One region of the Cellulosimicrobium sp. NPDC055967 genome, then DNA from elsewhere that is predicted to be linked to it. Evidence: riboswitches for the same ligand, from Rfam matches in the RefSeq annotation. Region 1 holds a riboswitch; each other region holds the start of a gene.
What was found. Region 1 has a riboswitch for S-adenosylmethionine ahead of ACFC2L_RS02340 (aminotransferase class V-fold PLP-dependent enzyme). Riboswitches for the same ligand answer to the same signal wherever they lie in the genome.
Positions count from the first base shown of each region.

Region 2: linked by a shared signal. The riboswitch ahead of ACFC2L_RS14665 (hypothetical protein) and the one ahead of ACFC2L_RS02340 (aminotransferase class V-fold PLP-dependent enzyme) in region 1 are both predicted to bind S-adenosylmethionine.
Region 3: linked by a shared signal. The riboswitch ahead of ACFC2L_RS05845 (methylenetetrahydrofolate reductase) and the one ahead of ACFC2L_RS02340 (aminotransferase class V-fold PLP-dependent enzyme) in region 1 are both predicted to bind S-adenosylmethionine.

Region 1 is NZ_JBHJYJ010000001.1:550,558-552,812, reverse strand. It holds gene ACFC2L_RS02345 (hypothetical protein) at 12-593, shown strand; SAM riboswitch class IV at 639-754, shown strand; gene ACFC2L_RS02340 (aminotransferase class V-fold PLP-dependent enzyme) at 790-2,226, shown strand.
Region 2 is NZ_JBHJYJ010000011.1:78,113-80,367, forward strand. It holds gene ACFC2L_RS14660 (hypothetical protein) at 1-679, shown strand, start outside; SAM riboswitch class IV at 691-806, shown strand; gene ACFC2L_RS14665 (hypothetical protein) at 873-1,478, shown strand; gene ACFC2L_RS14670 (NERD domain-containing protein) at 1,475-2,255, shown strand, end outside.
Region 3 is NZ_JBHJYJ010000003.1:226,777-229,031, reverse strand. It holds gene ACFC2L_RS05855 (hypothetical protein) at 66-329, opposite strand; gene ACFC2L_RS05850 (hypothetical protein) at 425-739, shown strand; SAM riboswitch class I at 841-943, shown strand; gene ACFC2L_RS05845 (methylenetetrahydrofolate reductase) at 1,107-2,102, shown strand; gene metE (5-methyltetrahydropteroyltriglutamate--homocysteine S-methyltransferase) at 2,135-2,255, shown strand, end outside.

The DNA of each region.
Region 1 (2,255 bases):
GGGGGAACCGGATGCGGACCGGCCGGGGACGGGTTCTGGGTGCGGTCGTGGTGGCGGGCGTCGTCGCCGCGGGCGCCTGGCTCTGGGTGGCGACCGGCGACGAGGAGCCGCCGCCGCGCGTGGCGAGCGTCCGTCTCGCGGAGGACGACGTCCTCGACGCCCACGGGAGGGCGCGCATCGTCCTGGTCGAGCCGGACGTCGGCTCCGCGCCGCCGCCATCGCCCCGACCGGTGCCCGCCGACGTGGCGACCGGGGGCGAGCCGGTCGACCTCGCAGAGCTCGCCGTCGGTGGGTACGAGGGGTGGTGGAGCGGCGACGGCGACGGCGCAGCCTGCGACGCGTACGCCGACGCCCACCCCGAGGTGGTCCTGGTGAGCACGCGGTCGGGGGAGCCGGTCGAGGCGTTCGTGAACGGGACGAGGCTCCAGGGCGTCCCGTACGGCGCGCTCGGAGAACCCGCGGACTGGCCGCCCGACTCCGTCGTCGTGCTCGACGCGCGGACCGGCGAGGTGCTCGACGCGTTCGAGGTCGACGAGTCCGGCTGGCGCCTCGACCTGCCCGTGAGCTGTGTCCCGCCATCCGAGACGCCTTGACCACCGGTTGACACGCCCGGGCCGCCGCGCACATGCTGGGACGCAGGTCATGAGTGCCAGCGTGAAACCCCGGTTTGCTGGCCGGCAACCCTCCTCTCGCGGCGGGGTGCCCCGGGTGACGACCAGGCCGCACGCCGACCGGCGCGTGGCAAGCGCGGGGATCACCGTCCCCGGACCGCCCTCGGAGGACTGTGCCATGACCGCTCTCGCCGACGTCTCGTGTCCGACCGACCTCCCGACGGCGCCTGACCTCGCGGCGGTCGCCGGCGCGCCCGCGCTTCTGCCCGTCGTCGGCGCGGACACGCTCGTGCCGCTCGTCGACGGCCGCAGCGTCCCGTACGCGAACCTCGACGTCGCGGCGTCGGCCCCGGCGCTGCGCTCCGTCGCGGACCGCGTGACCGAGGTGCTGCCGCTCTACGCGAGCGTGCACCGCGGCGCCGGGTACCTGTCGCAGGTCTCGACCGCGCTCTACGAGGCGTCGCGCCGCGCGATCGGCGCGTTCGTCGGCGCGCGCGCCGACGACGTCACCGTCGTCACACGCAACACGACCGACTCGCTCAACCTGCTCGCGGGCTGCGTCCCGGCGAACGCGGACGGGACGCCCGGGCGCGTGCTCGTCCTCGACGTCGAGCACCACGCGAACCTGCTGCCGTGGCAGCGTGCTGGCGGCGCGACGGTCCTCGCCGGCGGCGCGTCCGTCGCGGAGACGTTGTCCGGCCTGCGCACCGAGCTCGCGCGCTTCCCGTACGCGCTCGTCGCCGTGACCGGTGCGTCGAACGTCACGGGCGAGTCGCTGCCCGTCGCGGACGTCGTGCGGGTCGCGCACGACGCCGGGGCGCGCGTCGTCCTCGACGGCGCCCAGCTCGTCCCGCACCGCGGGTTCTCCCTCGCGGACTCCGGGGTCGACTACGTCGCGTTCTCCGGCCACAAGACGTACGCGCCGTTCGGCGCGGGCGCGCTCGTGGGCCGCCGCGACTGGCTCGACGCGGGGACCCCCTACCTCGCCGGGGGCGGCGCGGTGCGGCAGGTCGCCGTCACCGGCACGCAGTGGCAGACGGCGCCCGCGCGCCACGAGGCCGGGTCGCCGAACGTCGTGGGCGCCGCCGCGCTCGCGGCCGCGTGCGACGCGCTCGCGGCGCTCGACCCGGCCGACCTCCACGCCCACGAGGCGACGCTCCGCGCCGCGCTCGTCGCGGGCCTCGAGGCGGTCCCGGGCGTGCGCGTCGTGCGGGTCTGGGAGGACGCCGTCGACCCGGTCGGCGTCGTCACGTTCTCCGTCGAGGGTCACGACCCGGGCCTCGTCGCCGCGTACCTCTCCGCCGAGCACGGCATCGGCGTGCGCGACGGTCGCTTCTGCGCCCACCCGCTGCTCGCACGCCTCGGGTACGACGCGGGCGCGATCCGCGCGTCCGTCGGCGTCGGGACGACGGGCGCGGACGTCGTCCGCCTCGTCGAGGCCGTGCGGTCGTACGTGGAACAGGGCCCGGCGACGCGCTACGAGGTCGTCGACGGCTGCTGGGCCGTCGCCGACGACCCGCGCCCGGTACCGGCGGGCTCGGGCCTGGAAGGCCTCTTCGCCACCGCCGCGGCGGGCTTCCTCGCCGACGCGGCGGGGTGCGGCCCCGCCGCATGACCGCGAGATAGCGACCTCCCGCCGAGGTA
Region 2 (2,255 bases), on a different contig from region 1:
ATTCCGGGAGCACCGGCGCAGCCGCGGTCGGTTCTCTGCGACCGAGCGTGCCGAGATCGGCCGGCGCGACGCCGCCGCGCACGCGTGGGCGAACGCCCAGGGCCTGCACCGGCATCTCCTCGCGCGGGAGGTTCCGCCCACGCTGCGGGTGTGGGACGTCGTCCCGTACGCGGGCGAGGAGTTCTTCTGCGACGTGCCCGCCGGGTACGCGCGCTACTACGGGACGACTGTCAGCTACACGCAGACGTCGGGGTTCTACTACGGGCGGCCGTCGTTCGTCCTCACCGGCCTTGCCGTGACGGCGATCGCCAACGCCGCCGAGCGCAGCGCCGCCCAGGCGCAGGCCCGAGAGCAGTGGCGTGAGCGCTGCGTCTCCCGGCTCGTCGTGAGCAACCACCGGCTGCTGGTCCAGGTGCATGGGCGATGGCTGTCGTTCGACTACTCCGCGATGACGGCGGTGTTCCCCGAACCCGGCGGGTGGGCCCTCGTCTGCCAGTTCTCCTCGACCGAGCCGCTCTTGCTCACCGGCGACCACGCCCCCTTCGCCGCGGTGATGACCCTGTACAGGACGCACGGTGAGCAGGCGCTGAGAGATCACCCCGGTCTGGAGCCGCTCCGGCCGGTGCACGGCCCGGCCAGCCCGGGGAGCGAGGTTGCGTCCGATCAGCGGGTGAGGTAGACATCTGCCCAGGTCACGAGTGACCGGCGAGACGCCCTCCGCGTGCCGGTCCGGCAACCGCGCCCCTCGCGCACGGTGCCCCAGGAGGAAGACCGGCCCTGGCCGAACGGTCAGGGAAGTGCGAGGTCGACGTCCGCCTCGGTGCGTTGCTGCGCGCCCGGGTGCCGTCGGCCCTGACCGAAGGGCTGCTCCGATGAACCCGACCCCGACCATGACCCTGTGGGTCCGTACCGACGACCCGTGCCAGCTGCTCGTGAGCGACGAGGGGCACCTCGTGTGCCCGGTCCACACCGGGCACCCGCGCCCGGTCCCGTCGCGCGGGTGCTCGTTCAACCCGTTCCTGCGTCTCTGCCACGTCTGCCTGAGCGAACGCGTCCAGATGACGAGCCGCTTCCACATCGAGCGGCGCGTGTGCGACGCGTGCCAGAAGATCGACGCCGCGATCGCCACGTCGCTCGGTGCCGAACCCCTGACCGGGATCACGCAGGACCACCAGACGCTGCGGCGCATGGAGGCCTACGTCACGCTCGTGTTCCCGACGCGGTGGCGGCGCGCGCGCGAGAGCGGCCTCGGCGTCGTCGAGCTCGACACGAACGCACCGTTCTGGGACAGGAAGCCCGACCGCCGGGTCGAGCCCCAGCCACCCATGACGGTGCGGCACTTTGCGCGACTCGACCACTGGCGCACCCGCGGTGGCGGCGGGCCGGACTCCGTGTCCCGCCGCGCCGCGTTCCTCGCGTGGGCACGGGCCGTGCACCCCGCGAGCCCCGTGGCCGTCGCAGCGGGTGAAATCCCGTGACGCGGGAGACCGCAGGTCGTCAGACCCGTGACGTCGTCGGCACGGTGCGGTACGAACGGCACATGCCGCTCGCGTTCCCGCCCGACCCGACGTTCCCCGACGACGGCGGCGCCGAGCGCGCCGTGTGGGACGCGCTGCGCGAACAGCTCCCCGACGACGTCGTGCTGTTCCACGGGGTGCACGTGCAGGAGGACGAGCAGGAGTACGAGATCGACGTCCTCGTCGCCTGGCCAGGGGTCGGGCTCGCCGCGATCGAGGTCAAGGGCGGGCACATCGACCGGGTCGACGGCACCTGGTTCCAGGGCAACGGTCCCCGGCGGCACCGCATCGACCCGGTGCGCCAGGTCCAGGGTGCTCGGCACGCGCTGCAGGCCCTGCTGCGCCGTCGCGACCTGTGGGCCGCAGAGGCGCGCACCGCGCACCTCGTGGCGTTCCCGCACCGGTACGTCCCGCGCGACTGGGAGACGGTCGACCTTCCGCGGGACATGCTCGTGGACCGCGGCGACCTGGAGCGGTCGGGCGGCGTCGCCGAGCGGGTGAAGCGCGCCGTCGAGCGGCACGGCCAGGGCCATGCCGGGCTCGCGGTCGACGACGTCCCCGCCCTCGTGGACTCGCTCGCCGGTGGCTTCCCCAGCCAGACGGAGCACCTGTCGCTCGCCCTGGAGCACGAGACGCGCCTGGAGCAGATGACCCGCGACCAGGCCCGCGTGCTCGACGCGCTCTCCGAGGTGCGCCGGATGAGGGTCGTCGGCGGCGCGGGGGCGGGCAAGACGTGGC
Region 3 (2,255 bases), on a different contig from region 1:
GGTGTGAAGCCTGAGATCTGTAGCGTGGAAAGCGTGAAATCTGTAGCGCAGGAGCCCTGACCTGGTCAGATCCAGCGCGCGCCGATCTCGTCGTGGAGCTGCTGGGTCTTCTGCACGCGCAGGACGCCGTCCTCGACCGCGGCCTCCAGGCCGACCTCCCGTGCGATCGCGACGATCGCGTCGCGCTGCTCCGGGTGGTCGTCGGCGTCGCCGCCGTCCCACAGCTCGAGCCACCGGTCGGTGGGGTCGTCGCTGCCGCAGTCGGCCCACACCCGGCAGATCCGGTCGAGCTCGTCCTGGGTCATCGGGCGGGTCGGGGTGGCGTACACGCGGGCTCCTCGGTTCGTCGCTGTCTGAGGCTGTCGGCTCACCGTAACCACTGCCGGCGGGCCAAGTACGCACCACGGAGGTATGGTCCGATCGCATGCAGCCGATGCCTTCCGCCGAGATGGTCTCGCTCATCTCCTTCCTCGCCGCTCTGCTGATCTTCTTCAGCATCGACGTGCGGACCCGAGACACGCAGGATGACGCTCCCTGGCACAGCCACCTGTTCTCGTGGTCGTCGCGCCTGGGCGGGGTCTCGACGGCCCTGGCCCTCTCGCTGGGCTGGATCGATCTCTTCCTTCCGGACGAGGACAGCCCGATCCACGTCGCGTTCGTGGCGGTCCCCGGGACGCTGGGTGTCGTGTGCGCGATCGTCCTGGGCGTCGAGATGCTGTGGCAGCGAGATCGCACCTGAGCGAGCCTGGTGGCGCGGTCCGTCCGACACGGGGACCGATGTCGCCCGTCTCAGCAAGCGGTCACTCTCGACCGCATGTCGGATGGGTCGTAGGATCGTGCCAACCATCCAGAGCGGTCGAGAGTCCTGGCTCGACGACACCGCAGCAACCCGCCGACGGAAGCCTCCCGAGGACAAAGGTGCTAACGCCAGGGTCGATGGAGCGACTAATGGTCTCAGAGGCATCCTTCGCGCACCGTCCGGGCAGCACGTGCCCGACGGCGGTCGCGCACGCACGCACCCCGGGCGAGGCGACGTCGTGAGCGTCGCGGACGCCGTCGGGCAGGCCCACGGCGGGGCGGCACGGCCGACGGTCTCGTTCGAGCTCATGCCCCCGCGGCGCCCGGACGCGGCGCCCAAGTTCTGGGAGACGGCACGCCGTCTCGTCGCGACGCACCCCGACTTCGTGTCCGTGACGTACGGGGCGGCGGGCACCGACCGTGCGACGGCTCGCCAGGTCGTCGGGCGGCTGCTCCAGGGCACGCCCGTGCTGCCGATCGCGCACCTCACGTGCGTCGGGGCGTCGCGCGAGGACGTCGAGGAGGTCATCTCCGACTTCCTCGACGAGGGCGTGCGCAGCTTCCTCGCGCTGCGGGGCGACCCGCCGCGCGACCAGCCGGACTGGCAGCCGGCGCCCGACGGCGTGCGGTCGTCGACCGAGCTCGTCGCGCTCCTGCGCGAGGTCGAGGCATCGCGCTGCGCGGCCGACCCGGCCGCGGCGCTGCGCGGCGCGGCCCGGCCGCTGACGATCGCCGTCGCGACGTTCTGCGACGGCAACCCCGCCGCCGGCACGACGCGCACGCAGGAGGTGCGCCGCCTGTGGCAGAAGCAGCAGGCCGGCGCGAGCTTCGCGATCACGCAGCTCTTCTACGACGCGTCGTCGTACACCGACTTCGTCGCCGAGGCCCGCGCGGCCGGCGTGACGATCCCCATCCTCGCCGGGCTGCTGCCCACGACGGAGCCCGCGCGGCTCCGCCGCGTCGAGGAGCTCACGGGCGTGCGCGCGCCCCAGCACCTGCTGGACGCGCTCGACGCCCTGCCCGACCCGGAGGCGCAGCACGCCTACGGGATCGCGTACTCGGTCGACCTCGCGCAGCGCGTCCTCGACGCGGGTGCGCCCGGTCTGCACGTGTACACGTTCAACAAGCACCGCGCCGCTCTTGACCTGCTCGAGGGTGTCCGCCTCGGCGGCGGGTCGGCCGGGACGGGAGGCAGCGCCAGCGCTGCCGCCGCCCCGCTCGTCCCGGACCTGGCCAGCGGGCCGTGGGTCACCGGCACCTCCCTGCCCACGACGAGCGCCGCCACGCACGGCACGCCCGTCTGACCGGTCCTCCGGACCAGCAAGAGGTTTCGATCATGACCACTTCCGTACCCTCCCCTACCCAGATCCAGGCCGGCTTCCCCGCCGGCACCGTGCTCGGCTACCCCCGCATCGGGCGTCGCCGCGAGCTCAAGAAGGCCGTCGAGGCGTTCTGGG